Paraglaciecola sp. L3A3: one gene and its partner. The protein of the gene in region 1 interacts with the protein of each later gene in a pairwise test. Links are inferred from orthologs where the notes say so. Each region holds a gene or a part of one and is shown on either strand. Other genes may lie near its edges.

Evidence for each region. The genes of interacting proteins can lie anywhere in the genome.
Region 2: the proteins of dnaQ (region 1) and dnaE interact in binary tests that used the Escherichia coli proteins (3 or more experiments, as listed by UniProt). The link is inferred for Paraglaciecola sp. L3A3 from one-to-one orthologs.

The regions. Positions count from the first base shown.
Region 1 is NZ_CP047023.1:3,239,913-3,247,775, reverse strand. The notes cover bases 2,534-5,437. They hold dnaQ (DNA polymerase III subunit epsilon), read left to right. Parts: upstream 2,534-3,583; coding sequence 3,584-4,291; downstream 4,292-5,437. Other genes in these bases: GQR87_RS13545 (TIGR03503 family protein), read left to right, coding at 4,463-5,437; rnhA (ribonuclease HI), read right to left, coding at 3,026-3,490; GQR87_RS13560 (VOC family protein), read left to right, coding at 2,572-2,925. Also shown: GQR87_RS13570 (alginate export family protein), read left to right, coding at 1-191; GQR87_RS13565 (methyl-accepting chemotaxis protein), read left to right, coding at 497-2,518; more of GQR87_RS13545, read left to right, coding at 5,438-5,875; GQR87_RS13525 (DUF302 domain-containing protein), read left to right, coding at 6,498-6,950; GQR87_RS13520 (AraC family transcriptional regulator), read right to left, coding at 6,986-7,863. UniProt on the Escherichia coli protein: DNA polymerase III is a complex, multichain enzyme responsible for most of the replicative synthesis in bacteria. The epsilon subunit contain the editing function and is a proofreading 3'-5' exonuclease.
Region 2 is NZ_CP047023.1:3,654,264-3,660,840, reverse strand. What follows is about bases 1-4,098. They hold dnaE (DNA polymerase III subunit alpha), read left to right. Parts: upstream 1-400; coding sequence 401-3,898; downstream 3,899-4,098. Other genes in these bases: accA (acetyl-CoA carboxylase carboxyl transferase subunit alpha), read left to right, coding at 3,947-4,098; rnhB (ribonuclease HII), read left to right, coding at 1-401. Also shown: more of accA, read left to right, coding at 4,099-4,903; tRNA lysidine(34) synthetase TilS, read left to right, coding at 4,992-6,347. UniProt on the Escherichia coli protein: DNA polymerase III is a complex, multichain enzyme responsible for most of the replicative synthesis in bacteria. This DNA polymerase also exhibits 3' to 5' exonuclease activity. The alpha chain is the DNA polymerase catalytic subunit.

The DNA.
Region 1 (7,863 bases):
TGATGTATCACGATTTTTCTGCAGATGAGGCCAGTGACACTGTGGATGATTTAGGCAGTGAATTAGATTTGTCTTACGTTAAAAGCTATAACAAATATTATTCAGCAGGGATTAAATACGCGGCTTATTCAGGTGACAGCGGTAAAGTTGATACCGATAAACTATGGGTTTGGGTGGGGGCTAAGTTTTAATTTTAGCTATTTATATTCGAAAAAATCGTTAAATGATGCTATGACTATAGTGATTATTAATATAGTTATCAGAAAAAAATCATTGGTATGTTCAACCCACTTAATATAAGTGGGTTTTTCTTTTTAGAGACTTAATTCTGACAAGTCCTAAAAAAATATGTTTTGTTGTCGATATTAATAAACTATTGATTGTTAAATTAGTCGATTAAGTCCTCACCAACCGCCGCCGCTAAAAAGTGAATATGAATGTCAATTCTAAGCGCACTGCCAACAGTCTCATCAATCTTTGCAAAATAGGAATTTAAATGAGTTTTAAACAAATTGTTTCTCGCAATGTTTCAATGTTAATTGTTGTACCCTCTATTTTACTGATGGTCTTAGTGTTGATTAATATATTCTCCTTTACTAAAAATATGTATCAATCTTCTGCGGGAATAACATTATTATATGTCGCTGATAATGCTGCTGATTTAGTTCATGAATTACAGAAAGAGCGTGGGATGTCTGCAGGTTATTTAGGGGCGAAAGGCAGTAAATTTAAAACTGAGTTGAAACAGCAGAGAATATTAGTTGATAACAAACTCAAAAAGTATCAGGCATTCGCTGAGCAAAATCAGGATGATTTAGCGGACACTATACAATCAAATATTCAGAAAGTTATCTTTGCACTCAAACAATTATCTGTGATTAGGCAGCAGGTAGATAATCTATCTATTAGCCTGCCAGATGCCTTGGCGTTTTATACTCAACAAAATTTAGCTTTAATTAATCAACCCTTAAAATTAATTGACTTATTAAACAGCTCTCGTTTAGTGCAAGGATTAACAGCCACCTATAATTTAATGCAAGTCAAAGAAAAATCAGGGGTTGAGAGAGCCGTTCTGACAAATATACTCGCAGCAAAGTCATTGTCTGAAGCAAATAAAAGAAGGATGTATACATTGATAGCACAACAGAGTGCGTATCAGGATGCTTTTTTAAAATCGATGCCTACAACTGGTGATTGGCTTGAGGGATTTAATCAGTTTAAAAATAGTATAGAAAATGAAACTATTATTAAGTTACGTGAACAGGTGATTAAAGATGCTTTGACTGATTTATATAGTGTGTCAGCCGAGCAATGGTTTGAAGCATCAAGCAATAGAATTGCTGAATTAAAGTCACTTGAAACAGCAGGCTTTAAAAAAATGCATTTGGAGATTAATAATATTTATTCTAAAGCCTTAAGTTTAATAAGTTTCGAGATCATTTTAATGTTGTTTGTGCTGTTTTTGACCTATTTAATCTTTGCCTCGGTGAAGCTAATGCGTAAACAAGCAGATTTGATTAGTCAAACTGTAAATGAGATCCAAAAAAATCGTAATTTAACTTTACAAATCCCTGTTTTATCACAAGATCATCTTGGCCAATCAGCGGCTAATTTCAATCGATTATTAGAAATGGTGAGAGGCGATTTAGTCAAAATAGCTGAAGTGGCCTTTAACGCAGTCACATCTACCCGTGCAACTATTAGCTCAGTTGCTGAAAATGACGATAGTATTGAAAAACAATTAATGGCCACAGAAAGCGCATCTACAGCAGTGGAAGAAATTTCAGTTAGTGTGGCAGATATAGGCTGCCAAATTAAAGACTCAGCCAACTCCGTTTCTTTAGTGGTTTCCGATTGTGATGCTGGCCGATTGTCGGTGAAAAAGGCTTTGAATAGTATCCAAAGTGTCGCTTCTGAAATCGATAATTTAAAAGACGTTATTAATGCTTTAAACGAAGGCGTGGTTAATATATCTTCAGTATTGGTTGTGATTCAATCTGTTGCTGATCAAACAAATTTGCTTGCCTTAAACGCGGCAATTGAAGCCGCAAGAGCTGGGGAGCAGGGTAGAGGATTTGCTGTTGTGGCTGACGAAGTCAGAGCATTAGCTAAGAGTGTGCATACTTCAACCGAAGAAATTGCGATAATTATAAACTCACTGCAAATTGATTCTAATAAAGCGATGCAGGATATTCAAGAAGGGCAAGAAAAATCACGGGAAGCGGTTCAATTATCGAGTTCGATTGATCAAGTCTTTAATCAGATCTTACTGAGTATACAAAAAGTTGAACAGACTAGTAATTCAATTAGCAGCACTACAGAACAACAGATATTGGTCACTCAAGGAGTGAGTCAAAGTGTAAGTGAAATTGGGATTATGTCTCGCGATAATATGCAAGGTGCACAAAAAATAGGACGTTCAGCTAGCCAACTTTCTGATGTGACTTTATCATTATTGAACGTTGTTAAAATGTATAAAATTGAAGAGTCAGATCGTTTCATTATTTCTGAGCATTAGAAATAATGACTATGCAGTGTTACTTTTATTAAAAATGTATAACAGGTGAATATATGAACCAACATCATAAAATTAATTATATTGAAATTCCTGTCAAAGCGATGGCTTCTAGCAAGGCTTTTTTTAGGAAGGCTTTTGGCTGGGACTTTGTTGATTATGGTGATGACTATGCCGCAATCAAAGGTGCAGGAATAGAAGGGGGGTTATTTGTTTCTGAAAACTACGTGGCTGTTGAAAATGGCAGTGTGTTAGTGGTTTTATACAGTGATGATTTAGTCAAAAGCCAAGCTGAAATTGAAGCTGCTGGTGGTAAGGTTAAAGTGCCTACTTTTGAGTTTCCTGGTGGACGTCGATTCCATTTTTGTGACAGAAACGGTAACGAATATGCTATGTGGAGTGACAAGTAAGACGGAGCTCGAAATCATTTTGAGCAACGAGCAACGAGCAACGAGCAACGAGCAACGAGCAACGAGTCGAATGTTTATCCCTCGTAGCTCGAACCTTTTATTATTCGCCGCTAAATCCAGTGTCTTCTAACTGGTTTTTACTTTCAGCCCCTTGCCGAGCTAATTGATCACAGGCTTCGTTTTCTGGGTGGCCTGAATGACCTTTGACCCAAAACCACTGAACTTTATGGCGGTTGACTTGCTCATCTAAACGTTTCCACAGATCCACATTCTTGACTGGTTTTTTGGCTGAGGTTTTCCAGCCATTTTTTTTCCAGCCTTTAATCCATTGGTTAATGCCGTTTTTTACATATTGGCTATCTGTGGTTAGGTTGGCCTCACAGGTTTCGTTTAAACAGGCTAACGCTTCAATGGTGGCTAATAATTCCATCCTATTATTGGTAGTGTGTTTAAAGCCTTGGCTCAGCTCTTTTCGATGTTTATCAAAAATGAGTACCGCGCCGTATCCTCCCGGTCCAGGATTGCCTAAACAAGAACCATCGGTATAAATATCTATTTTTTTCATATGTTTTTTATATTAAATGCAAATGTTTATAATTAAGGGCAGTATAATGTCGTTTATTAATAATGACATCAATTCAATCGAAACGAGTGAGTAATGAGACAAATTGTATTAGACACAGAAACCACGGGCATTGACCCTAAACAAGGGCACCGGATCATAGAAATTGGTTGTGTTGAGTTAATTAATCGTCGATTAACCGGAAATACTTTTCATGTTTACATCAACCCTGAGCGATTAGTCGAGCAAGAAGCTATTGAAGTACATGGCATCACTAACGAATATTTAGTTGATAAACCTGTATTTAGAAACATAGCGCAAGAGTTTATTGATTTTATTCGAGGCGGCCAGTTAGTCATCCACAATGCTCCCTTTGATGTGGGGTTTATGGACCATGAGTTTGCTAGATTAACCGGACTAGCTGAAAACAAAACCGAGAATATGTGTACTGTACTTGACACGCTCGGATTGGCAAGGCAATTACACCCAGGTCAAAAGAATAATCTTGATGCTTTGTGTAAACGTTACGGTATCGATAACTCCCACCGAGAAAAACATGGGGCATTATTAGACGCCGAAATATTAGCTGATGTTTACCTGATGATGACAGGTGGGCAAACGGATCTAAACCTAAGTGGCAAGGCGAGCGGCGAGGGCGGAGTACAAATGGAAACTATTCGTAGATTACCTGCAGAGAGAAAACCATTAAAGGTTGTGTTTGCTACAGCCGATGAATTAGAACAGCACGAATCTCGTCTTGACTTAGTTTTAAAAGAAGGCGGTAGTTGTCTTTGGCGACAATAATAAATAACAAACGGGTGGAAAGGCATGATTAGAAGACTAAAAACTGCATTTATACTTATCAATTTATTGATTTGTAGCGGCTTTAGTTATGGATTCAGTGCCATTCCACTTGCCTCACAGTCTAGCGCTGCCAATCTTGAATTAGGTAGTAATGACTTAACATCACAAGATATGGCGTTAAAACCGAAAAAAGAAGTCTCTCCATTAACTCAATTAGGTAATGAGTTTCACAATAGTATTGAGTTGTTACAGAATCGCTTCAGGATTGATTATGAAGTTGATGAAATTACTATGGTTTTCTTCCGTGAGTATGGTTCTGTTCCAATTATATTAGTCCAGCCTGACGGTTCAAAAATATTTCAGTCTGCGGCTGATGGCGAAAATATCTTTTGGTTTGATACTAGCACTTACGACATGATCAGTATTAAAAAACCTAAACTTGGGCCATGGCAAGCAATCGGTAATATCGTGCCTGGCAGCCGAGTGATGGTGATCAGTGATTTGGCTTTACATGCAGAGCATTTACCCGAACTGATATTTTCTGGGGAAATTCTTAAGCAAACTGCTTATTTGACTAACTCAGGTGAGCCAATTGATTACACCGCATTTCGAGACGTGGTGGAGTTAACTATTTCTTTAGCAAGTACCAATAATCCTAATTACAATAATTTTGGCGCAGGCTCACATATAGTGGCTACTTTTCAAGATAATGGTAAAGGCATGGATGAGGTGCCATTAGACGGAGTATTCACCGGACAATTTAATTTGTCGATTGCTGATGGTGAGTGGATCCCTACTTTTAACGTTTCTACCCCCATGTATTCTAGAGAACAAGTCGATCCTACTATCATGTTGTTACCTAACCCAATTTCAGTGGAGGTAGACATAGATGATGGTAAAGCTGGATATCATATTCTTAAAGTGGATGCAGACCGTGAATATGTGGATATATCGAGTTTGTTAATTGATGGCAAAGTACGTTATCCAAACGGTGATATCCAGAATTTCTCTATTACGGAAATGTCTGATGATGTTCGATTACATGAAATTGTGAATTTTGATTTTGGTCTGCATAGGGTCAAGTTGACGGCTTTTGGTAATACCTTAGAAGGCCGAGAGTTTATTTTAGACGTACCTGAATATTCGTTTTTAGTAGAAGAGCCTCAACCTGAGGTTATCCCTCCTGCGGCAGGTACGACAGATCCCGCAATCAATCCTATGGATGGACAGAGCATAGACCCGAATATCGGAAGTACAGCTGCAGAGCCATTAATTGTTGAAGAAAAAATGACAACGACAGCTTTAGTTTCTTGGATCGTCGGCCTTAATTTATTTTTACTGATTATTGGAGGAGGATTAATTTGGTTTATCGCCAGCGATAAAAAATTAAGTTTTGCTTTATTTAAAAAATCGACAAAAGAACAAGCTAAAAAGCAAGATGAGAAAAAACCAGGTTTATTCACTAGGTTATTTACTAAAAAAACAAAAGAAACTAAGCCTACCGAAGATAACAATAAAGAATCGCCAGCGCCGAAGGATGCAACAGATAGTGGATTTGTCGATTTAGCAATGCCTAAGGAATAGGCTAATTGGTCAATACTCAAGCAATCAAACTAATTTACTCACTTTTCGTAAAAAAAGCTATTGACTCAACCTTAGGTAAGCCGTATTATCTGCGCCGCGGTTGAGGAGGGGTTCATAGAGTTTCTTCATTAACTGTTTGATATTATTAAAGATTGTGGAGTGGTAGTTCAGTTGGTTAGAATACCGGCCTGTCACGCCGGGGGTCGCGAGTTCGAGTCTCGTCCACTCCGCCAACTTTAACAGTATCGATTTATTTAAGGCTTATTTATAAGTGTTAAATAAATAAAGTTTTGATTACGGCTGGAGTGGTAGTTCAGTTGGTTAGAATACCGGCCTGTCACGCCGGGGGTCGCGAGTTCGAGTCTCGTCCACTCCGCCAACATCAAAACAACAATGTGATTTAAATGCGGGGAGTGGTAGTTCAGTTGGTTAGAATACCGGCCTGTCACGCCGGGGGTCGCGAGTTCGAGTCTCGTCCACTCCGCCATTAAATTCACATATTAATTTCTGCGTATTGCCCCATTCATTTTTCATCTCATTTTTTTAAAATAATTTTCTGTTAGTTTCTCAGGATGGTATTGTTTACTCATTCAATCTTGAAACGTTACTAATAGGTTTATTTATGCTTAGCAAACTCTACTTCACAGTTTCAGTTTTATTTACTTCTTTATCGTTTAGCTCGCCACAAAGCTTGATCACAGTTGAAAGTCATTATTCAGTGAAAGAAACAGCAGACAGGTTTGAATCGATTCTTGTCAATAAAGGGCTGACCTTATTTGCTAGAATTGACCACCAAAAAAATGCTGCCGGAGTTAACTTAACGTTAAGGGCTACAGAGGTGTTCATTTTTGGTAACCCTAAAGTAGGTACGCCACTCATGCAATGTGCCCAAAATGCGGCAATTGATTTACCACAAAAGATACTTATCAGTGAAGATGCGGATAAAAAAGTGTGGTTCTCCTATAACAACCCTGAATACATTAAAATACGTCATAATATTCAAGGCTGTGACAAGGTCATCAGTAAAATTACTAAAGTTTTGAATACCTTAAGTCTTGCTGCCACAGATAAATAAAATTGATTATGGCAGAGGGGATGCCTAAAAAGATATTATACCTCTGCTGATTTTGCTTTTTGTTGAAACTCTTTTGGTGTCATGCCAGTTTGTTTTTTAAATACAGTAGAAAAATAAGCTGAGTTATTAAATCCTACTTCATATGCTGTTTCTGTCACCGTCTTTGATAATAATAGGTTCTGCGCTTTATGGATTCTGACTTCAACTAAATAATGGTTGATAGTTTGTGCAGTGACATTTTTAAATGTTTTCATCAGATGTGAGCGGCTAGCTCCGACTTTTTCTACCACATCATTAATAGATATGTCTTTATCGTAATGAGATAGCACAAAGGCTTTGATACGCTCTACAAGGGCTAGATCAGCTAAAGACTCTGGTATTTCTTCTTCTATTAATGCTAAGTGCTCGGCTTCTTGCAACACTATGCTGTCAATTTCATTAATTGAAGCAGATTGATCAACTAGTTTACCTTTTTCTTCTAGGCGGCCAATTAAGCTGGCAGCATTACCTGATTTGTATATCACTGAGTCAAATAACATAAACAGTATTTCTTTCGCTCGTATTCTGTATATATCTAAATTTTCTTGAGAGAAGGTTTTAAGTGCCGTAAATAGCTCATAAAAATTTTGTTTGACTAAACCGAGGCTAGCTGTGTTGACTACTTCGAGTAGAGCTTCTCGTTCTTTGAAGGGGTAGGCTTCATTTAATTTGGCCGGATAGAATTCAGTAAAGTCGGTTTTGGATGGTGCCGCATATTGGGCTATCGCTAGAGATTTTTGATGTTGTTGGTGTTGTTTGATTTTTTTATTGGTTCGCTGAATGTCTTGGTATACAGCCCATGCCCAAATTAATGCAGTTAAACTAGAGCCTGCATAATAAAGCACCCATTGTCTAGTGGCATTGCCTATGATGA
Region 2 (6,577 bases), 410 kb from region 1 along the record:
GAGCAAGTCCTGCTGAAATTGACCAATTAAATATTTTACATGCCACTATGTTAGCCATGACAAGAGCTGTTGAAGGTTTGTCTATACAACCACAACATGTAATGGTGGATGGTAATCGTTGTCCAGCTTGGTCTTATTCTAGTGAAGCAATAGTCAAAGGTGATGGTTTAATTGCTGAAATATCTGCAGCTTCTATCATTGCCAAGGTCACTAGAGATGAAGAAATGTTGCAGTTAGATAAACTATATCCTGAATATGGTTTCGCTCAACATAAAGGTTATCCCACTAAAGCCCATTTAGCTAAGCTTGCCGAATTAGGCCCATTGGCTGAATATCGTATGAGTTTTAAGCCTGTCCAGCAATCACTTGTGTTGCGTAACGGTCAATTGGCGGGCTCATAATGACAGAGCAGGTTTCTCAGTCTCAAGGAAAAACGCCAGTTAATTTTGTCCACCTTAGAGTACACAGTGATTACTCTATGTTAGACGGATTAAATAAAGTTAAACCCATAATCAGTAAAGTAAAAGAGCTGAATATGCCGGCTGTGGCGATAACTGATCAGATGAATATGTGTGGCTTGGTGAAGTTTTATAGTCAAGCACACAGCAACGGCATTAAGCCCATAATTGGCACTGATTTTTGGGTTCAAAGTGATGATGTTCCGGGGAATATTTTCCGTTTGACTCTGTTGGCGATGAATAATCAAGGTTATAAAAATATTACCTTGTTAATTTCAAAAGCCTATTTACGTGGTTCGGTTAAAGATAGAGCGGTAATTGATCGTGATTGGTTAATTGAACATAACGAAGGTGTGATTGTACTTTCTGGCGGTAAAACTGGTGACTTAGGTCAGATGTTAACCAAAGGAAATATTGAATTGGCACAAAGTATTAGCCAATTTTATCAAACTACTTTTGGCGATAGATTTTATCTTGAATTAACCCGTACAGGCCGTTTAGGCGAAGAAGATTATATACATCGCGCCATTGATTGGGCAAATCAGTATGACTTGGCTGTGGTGGCAACCAACGAAGTCTGTTTTATTGATCAGGAGGGGTTTGACGCCCATGAAATCAGAGTGGCGATCCATGATGGTTTTACCTTAATTGATCCGAGGCGCCCTAAAGAATATAGCGACCAACAATATTTACGTACTGCCGAGGAAATGTTGGAATTATTCCAAGATATTCCTGAAGCTATTCAAAATACGGTAGAAATAGCTAAACGTTGTAATACTACTGTTCAATTAGGCACATACTTCTTACCTGATTTTCCTACCGAAGGGATGGATATTAAAGACTTTTTAGTCAAGGTATCGAGAGAAGGTCTTGAACGCCGCTTGGCTTTTTTATTTCCTGATGAAGTTGAACGTAAAGAAAAACGTCCCGAATATGATGATCGTCTAGAAATTGAATTAGGCGTAATTAACCAAATGGGATTCCCCGGTTATTTCTTGATCGTGATGGAATTTATCCAATGGAGTAAAGATAATAATATTCCAGTCGGCCCTGGTCGAGGGTCTGGTGCAGGTTCGTTAGTGGCTTATGCCTTAGATATTACAGATCTTGATCCCCTAGAATATGACCTGCTTTTCGAACGGTTTCTTAACCCTGAACGTGTTTCTATGCCTGATTTCGATGTGGATTTCTGCATGGATAGACGAGATGAAGTTATCGATCATGTTGCCGAAATGTATGGCCGTGATGCGGTTTCGCAAATCATAACTTTTGGTACCATGGCGGCCAAAGCTGTAGTGAGAGATGTAGGTCGAGTGTTAGGTCATCCCTATGGTTTTGTGGACGGTATTTCTAAACTGATCCCGCCAACACCGGGCATGACCCTAGAAAAAGCCTTTGTTGAAGAGCCTCGTTTACCTGAGCTTTATAATCAAGACGAAGACGTAAAAGATCTCATTGATATGTGTCGCATCTTAGAAGGTGTGACACGTAATGCTGGTAAACACGCAGGGGGGGTGGTTATCGCCCCAACTGTAATCACCGATTTTGCCCCTTTATATTGTGATGACGAGGGAAAAAACCCGGTTACCCAGTTTGATAAAAATGATGTGGAAACTGCCGGTTTAGTAAAATTTGATTTCTTAGGCTTACGTACCTTAACGATCATTCAATGGGCCATTGATATGGTCAAAAAGGGCAAAGGTAAAGAGATAGACATTGCGTCGATTTCACTCACCGATCCTAAATGTTTTAAAATTCTATTAAATTCAGAAACCACTGCGGTATTCCAATTGGAATCTCGTGGTATGAAAGAACTGATTAGTCGACTTAAACCCGACTGCTTCGAAGATATCATTGCATTAGTGGCTTTGTTTAGACCAGGGCCATTGCAATCGGGTATGGTAGATAATTTTATCGATCGTAAACATGGCCGTGAAGCCATTTCTTATCCTGATGCCGAATACCAACATGAATGTTTAAAAGAAATTCTTGAGCCTACATATGGCATTATTCTGTATCAAGAACAGGTTATGCAAATAGCACAAGAAATGTCTGGCTACAGCTTAGGTGGCGCGGATATGTTACGCCGCGCTATGGGTAAGAAAAAACCTGAAGAAATGGAAAAGCAACGAGGCTCATTCCAAGAAGGTGCTAAAAATAATGGTATTGAGCCAGATTTAGCGATCAAGATTTTCGACCTAGTAGAAAAATTCGCGGGTTATGGTTTTAACAAATCTCACTCTGCAGCTTACGCTTTGGTTTCTTACCAAACCTTATGGCTGAAAACCCATTATCCAGCTGAATTTATGGCGGCTGTAATGTCGGCTGATATGGATAATACCGACAAGATTGTGACTTTGGTGGACGAATGTAGTCGCATGAACTTGACCATATTACCGCCTGATGTAAACGCGGGTAGCCATAAATTTACCGTAGATGAAGAAGAACGAATAGTTTACGGCATTGGCGCGATTAAAGGCGTCGGCGAAGGTCCTATTGAAGCAATTATTAAGGCCAGGGAAGAAAAAGGTAAATTCACCGATTTATTCGACTTTTGTGCCAAAGTTGATATTAAAAAAATTAACAAACGTGTGTTAGAAAAATTAGTACTGGCGGGCGCTTTAGATAATTTAGGGCCACATCGTGCAGCGATTATGGCTTCATTACCTGATGCTATTGCCGCAGCAGGTCAGCACGCCAAAGCTGAGTCTTTTGGCCAATCAGATATGTTTGGCTTATTAAATACAGAGCCAGAGCAAGTGCAACAAGCTTTTGCCGTTGTTAATCCTTGGCCTGAAAAAGTTTGGCTTGACGGGGAAAAAACCACCTTAGGTTTGTATCTAACTGGTCACCCAATCAATCAGTACCTGACTGAAATTAAACAATATGCACCATGCCGTTTAGTGGATTTAAAACCCACGAATAGAGATCAAACTGCTTTTGCGGTTGGCTTAGTGATTGGTGTACGTATTATTGTCAATAAACGAGGTAGACGTTGGGCGCTTGTTACTTTAGATGACAAAAGTGCCAGAATTGATGTGCGTTTTTTCCCAGATATGCTTGAGCAATACGAAGAGTTGTTGAAGGAAGATAAAATACTACTAATAACTGGACAGGTCAGCTTTGATGATTTCTCTGGTGGCAATACAATGTCGGCCCGCGATGCTATGGATATTGTGCAAGCCCGTGAGAAAAATGCTAAATGGCTACAAATTCATCTAGAATCGAGCTGGTGCAATACGTCAACTATCGATAAACTACAGGTTATTTTACAGCCTTTTCAAGGCGGAAGCTGTCCGGTTCAGGTACACTATGTACATCCGGATGCAAAAGTGGACTTGACCTTAGGTGCGCAGTGGTATGTTACTCCCGAAGATGAGCTAATATATGAATTGCAGCAATTATTAGGCAAGCCACAAATTAAATTAGAGTTTCACTAGTCTTTTATTTTACTAGTGTAAGCGTCAACAAATATTATTGGGTGTTAAATGAGCGGAAATTTCTTGGAATTCGAAAAACCTATCGCTGACTTAGAAGCGAAGATTGAAGAGTTGAGACTGGTCAATCAAGGTGGGGAATTCGACGTAAGTATCGAAGAAGAAATCACTAAACTTCGAGAAAAAAGTGCAGAACTTAGCAGAAAAATTTTTGCTGATTTAGGCGCATGGCAAGTCTCTCAATTAGCTCGTCATCCAATGCGTCCTTATACATATGATTATATCGAACGTATGTGTACTGAGTTCGATGAGCTTGCAGGCGATCGAGCCTATGCTGACGATAAAGCAATCGTTGGTGGCTTAGCTAAAATTGACGGTCAAGCTGTGATGATTATTGGTCATCAAAAAGGCCGTGATACAAAAGAAAAAATTAAACGTAATTTTGGTATGCCAAAACCTGAAGGTTATCGTAAGGCTCTGCGTTTAATGGAAATGGCTGAACGTTTCAATTTACCTATTATTACTTTCATTGATACTCCTGGAGCATACCCAGGTGTGGGTGCCGAAGAGCGTGGCCAAAGTGAAGCCATAGCCCGCAACTTAAAAGTGATGTCTGGTCTTAAAGTACCTATCATTTGTACCGTTATTGGGGAAGGTGGTTCTGGTGGTGCATTGGCTATAGGTGTGGGCGATCGAGTTAATATGCTGCAATACAGTACATATTCGGTTATTTCACCCGAGGGTTGTGCCTCTATTTTATGGAAGAGTGCAGAAAAAGCGCCATTAGCTGCTGAAGCTATGGGTGTGAGTGCCCCGAAAATTAAAGAGTTAGGTTTGATCAACAGTATTGTTGAAGAGCCTTTAGGCGGTGCTCATAGAGATCACGATAGTATGGCTGCTAATTTAAAGGCCACCATTAAACAACAACTAGCCCAATTATCGTCTTTATCTAAAGAAGAATTATTAGAGCAAAGATATGACCGATTAATGTCCTTTGGATATTGCTAATAAGCTAATTTAAGCTTTTGGTTTAAATTATGTATTTTAATAAAGCCATCTGTTGCGTAAACAGGTGGCTTTTTGTTTATATAGAAATATGAAAATACTCAACACTTTGAAAAAACATCTGGCTACACCGCCACTGAATAACGCTTCTGTCATAGTGGTGGCATACAGTGGTGGTGTCGATTCTCATGTGTTATTACATGCTTTGAGTGTATTGCAAAAAGAGTTTAAGTTTAACTTGCAGGCGATTCATATTCATCATGGTTTGAGTGCTTTTGCAGATGATTGGCTACAACATTGTCAGCAGGTGTGTGACAGCTTAAATGTACCCTTGCAAAGTGCTAAAGTGGTTTTACATAACGCCTCTCGTACCAGTCTTGAGGCTATAGCGCGAGACGAAAGGTACAAAAAAATAGTTGAACTTGCGCCTGAAAACGCCCAAGTGTTAGTTGCTCAACATCAGGATGACCAATTAGAAACATTTATGTTGCAACTTAAAAGAGGAGCAGGTCCCAAAGGCTTGTCGTCCATGAATCAAGCATGGACGATACAAGGCTTAGAGCAGAAAGCTGTTTCATTTTATCGGCCTTTATTGGACACCACTCAGCAAGACGTTTTAGCTTATGCTGAGCAACATCAACTGCATTGGTGCGAAGATGAATCCAATAAAAATACCGATTTTGATCGTAATTTTTTACGCCATGATGTATTACCAGTATTGCAAAAACGTTGGCCAGAACTCGCCAAGTCTGTCAGTCGTAGTGCATTTTTGTGTGGGCAGCAACAAGATTTGTTAGATGAAATTTGTGCTGAGAAGTTAGCGGCAGTACAAAACGCTGATAATAGTTTAGTTTTACAAGCTTTACTTGAGTTATCAAATAATTGGCTACACCAAGTGGTACGTTATTGGTTGTCGGTACAAGGTATTCAAAGCCCTCCCTTAGCTGTCATCAATCAATTAAAACCTGAAGTATTACAGGCTACAGACGATGCTCAGCCAATTCTACAGTGGCAAAACTGGCAGTTCAGACGTTTTAACCAACAGCTATTCGTGATCCCTGTACAAGTTGAACTTGCGCCTGTCAGTATTCAATGGGCAGGAGAAGCCCAAGTTCCACTGCCAGCAGAATTAGGAATATTAGAATTCAATGTTGATGATGCAGAAATACCTGAACAATCAGTGCTGGTTGACCAAGATCAAGGGCCTATATTTATTGAGTTAGCTAGTTATAATAAACGTTTCAAACCAGCAAAGGCAGCTCATAGCAAACCCTTAAAACAGTGGTTTAAATTATGGCGAATTGCACCTTGGCAAAGATCACAAGTTATCCAGTTGGTACAAAATAACAAGATTTTAGCTCTGTACCTAAATGGACAGTGGAGAGTTGCTGACTGCTTAACGGGCGATGTTAAACAGTCTATTGTTATTTATTTGAATAATAACTAACCTGAGTTTTGGATAAGAAGTATCGTTCAAGCTCAAATATTATCAGGCCCGACCCGGACTACTAGCTTGCCGAAGTTTTCGCCTTTTAATAATCCCATAAAAGCACTGGGTGCGTTGTCTAGTCCTTCAACCAAATGTTCTTTATATTTGATTTCACCAGCCATTAACCATTTGGCCATTTGTTGGCTAAATTCAGCGTATCTATGACCATAATCATCAAAAACAATGAA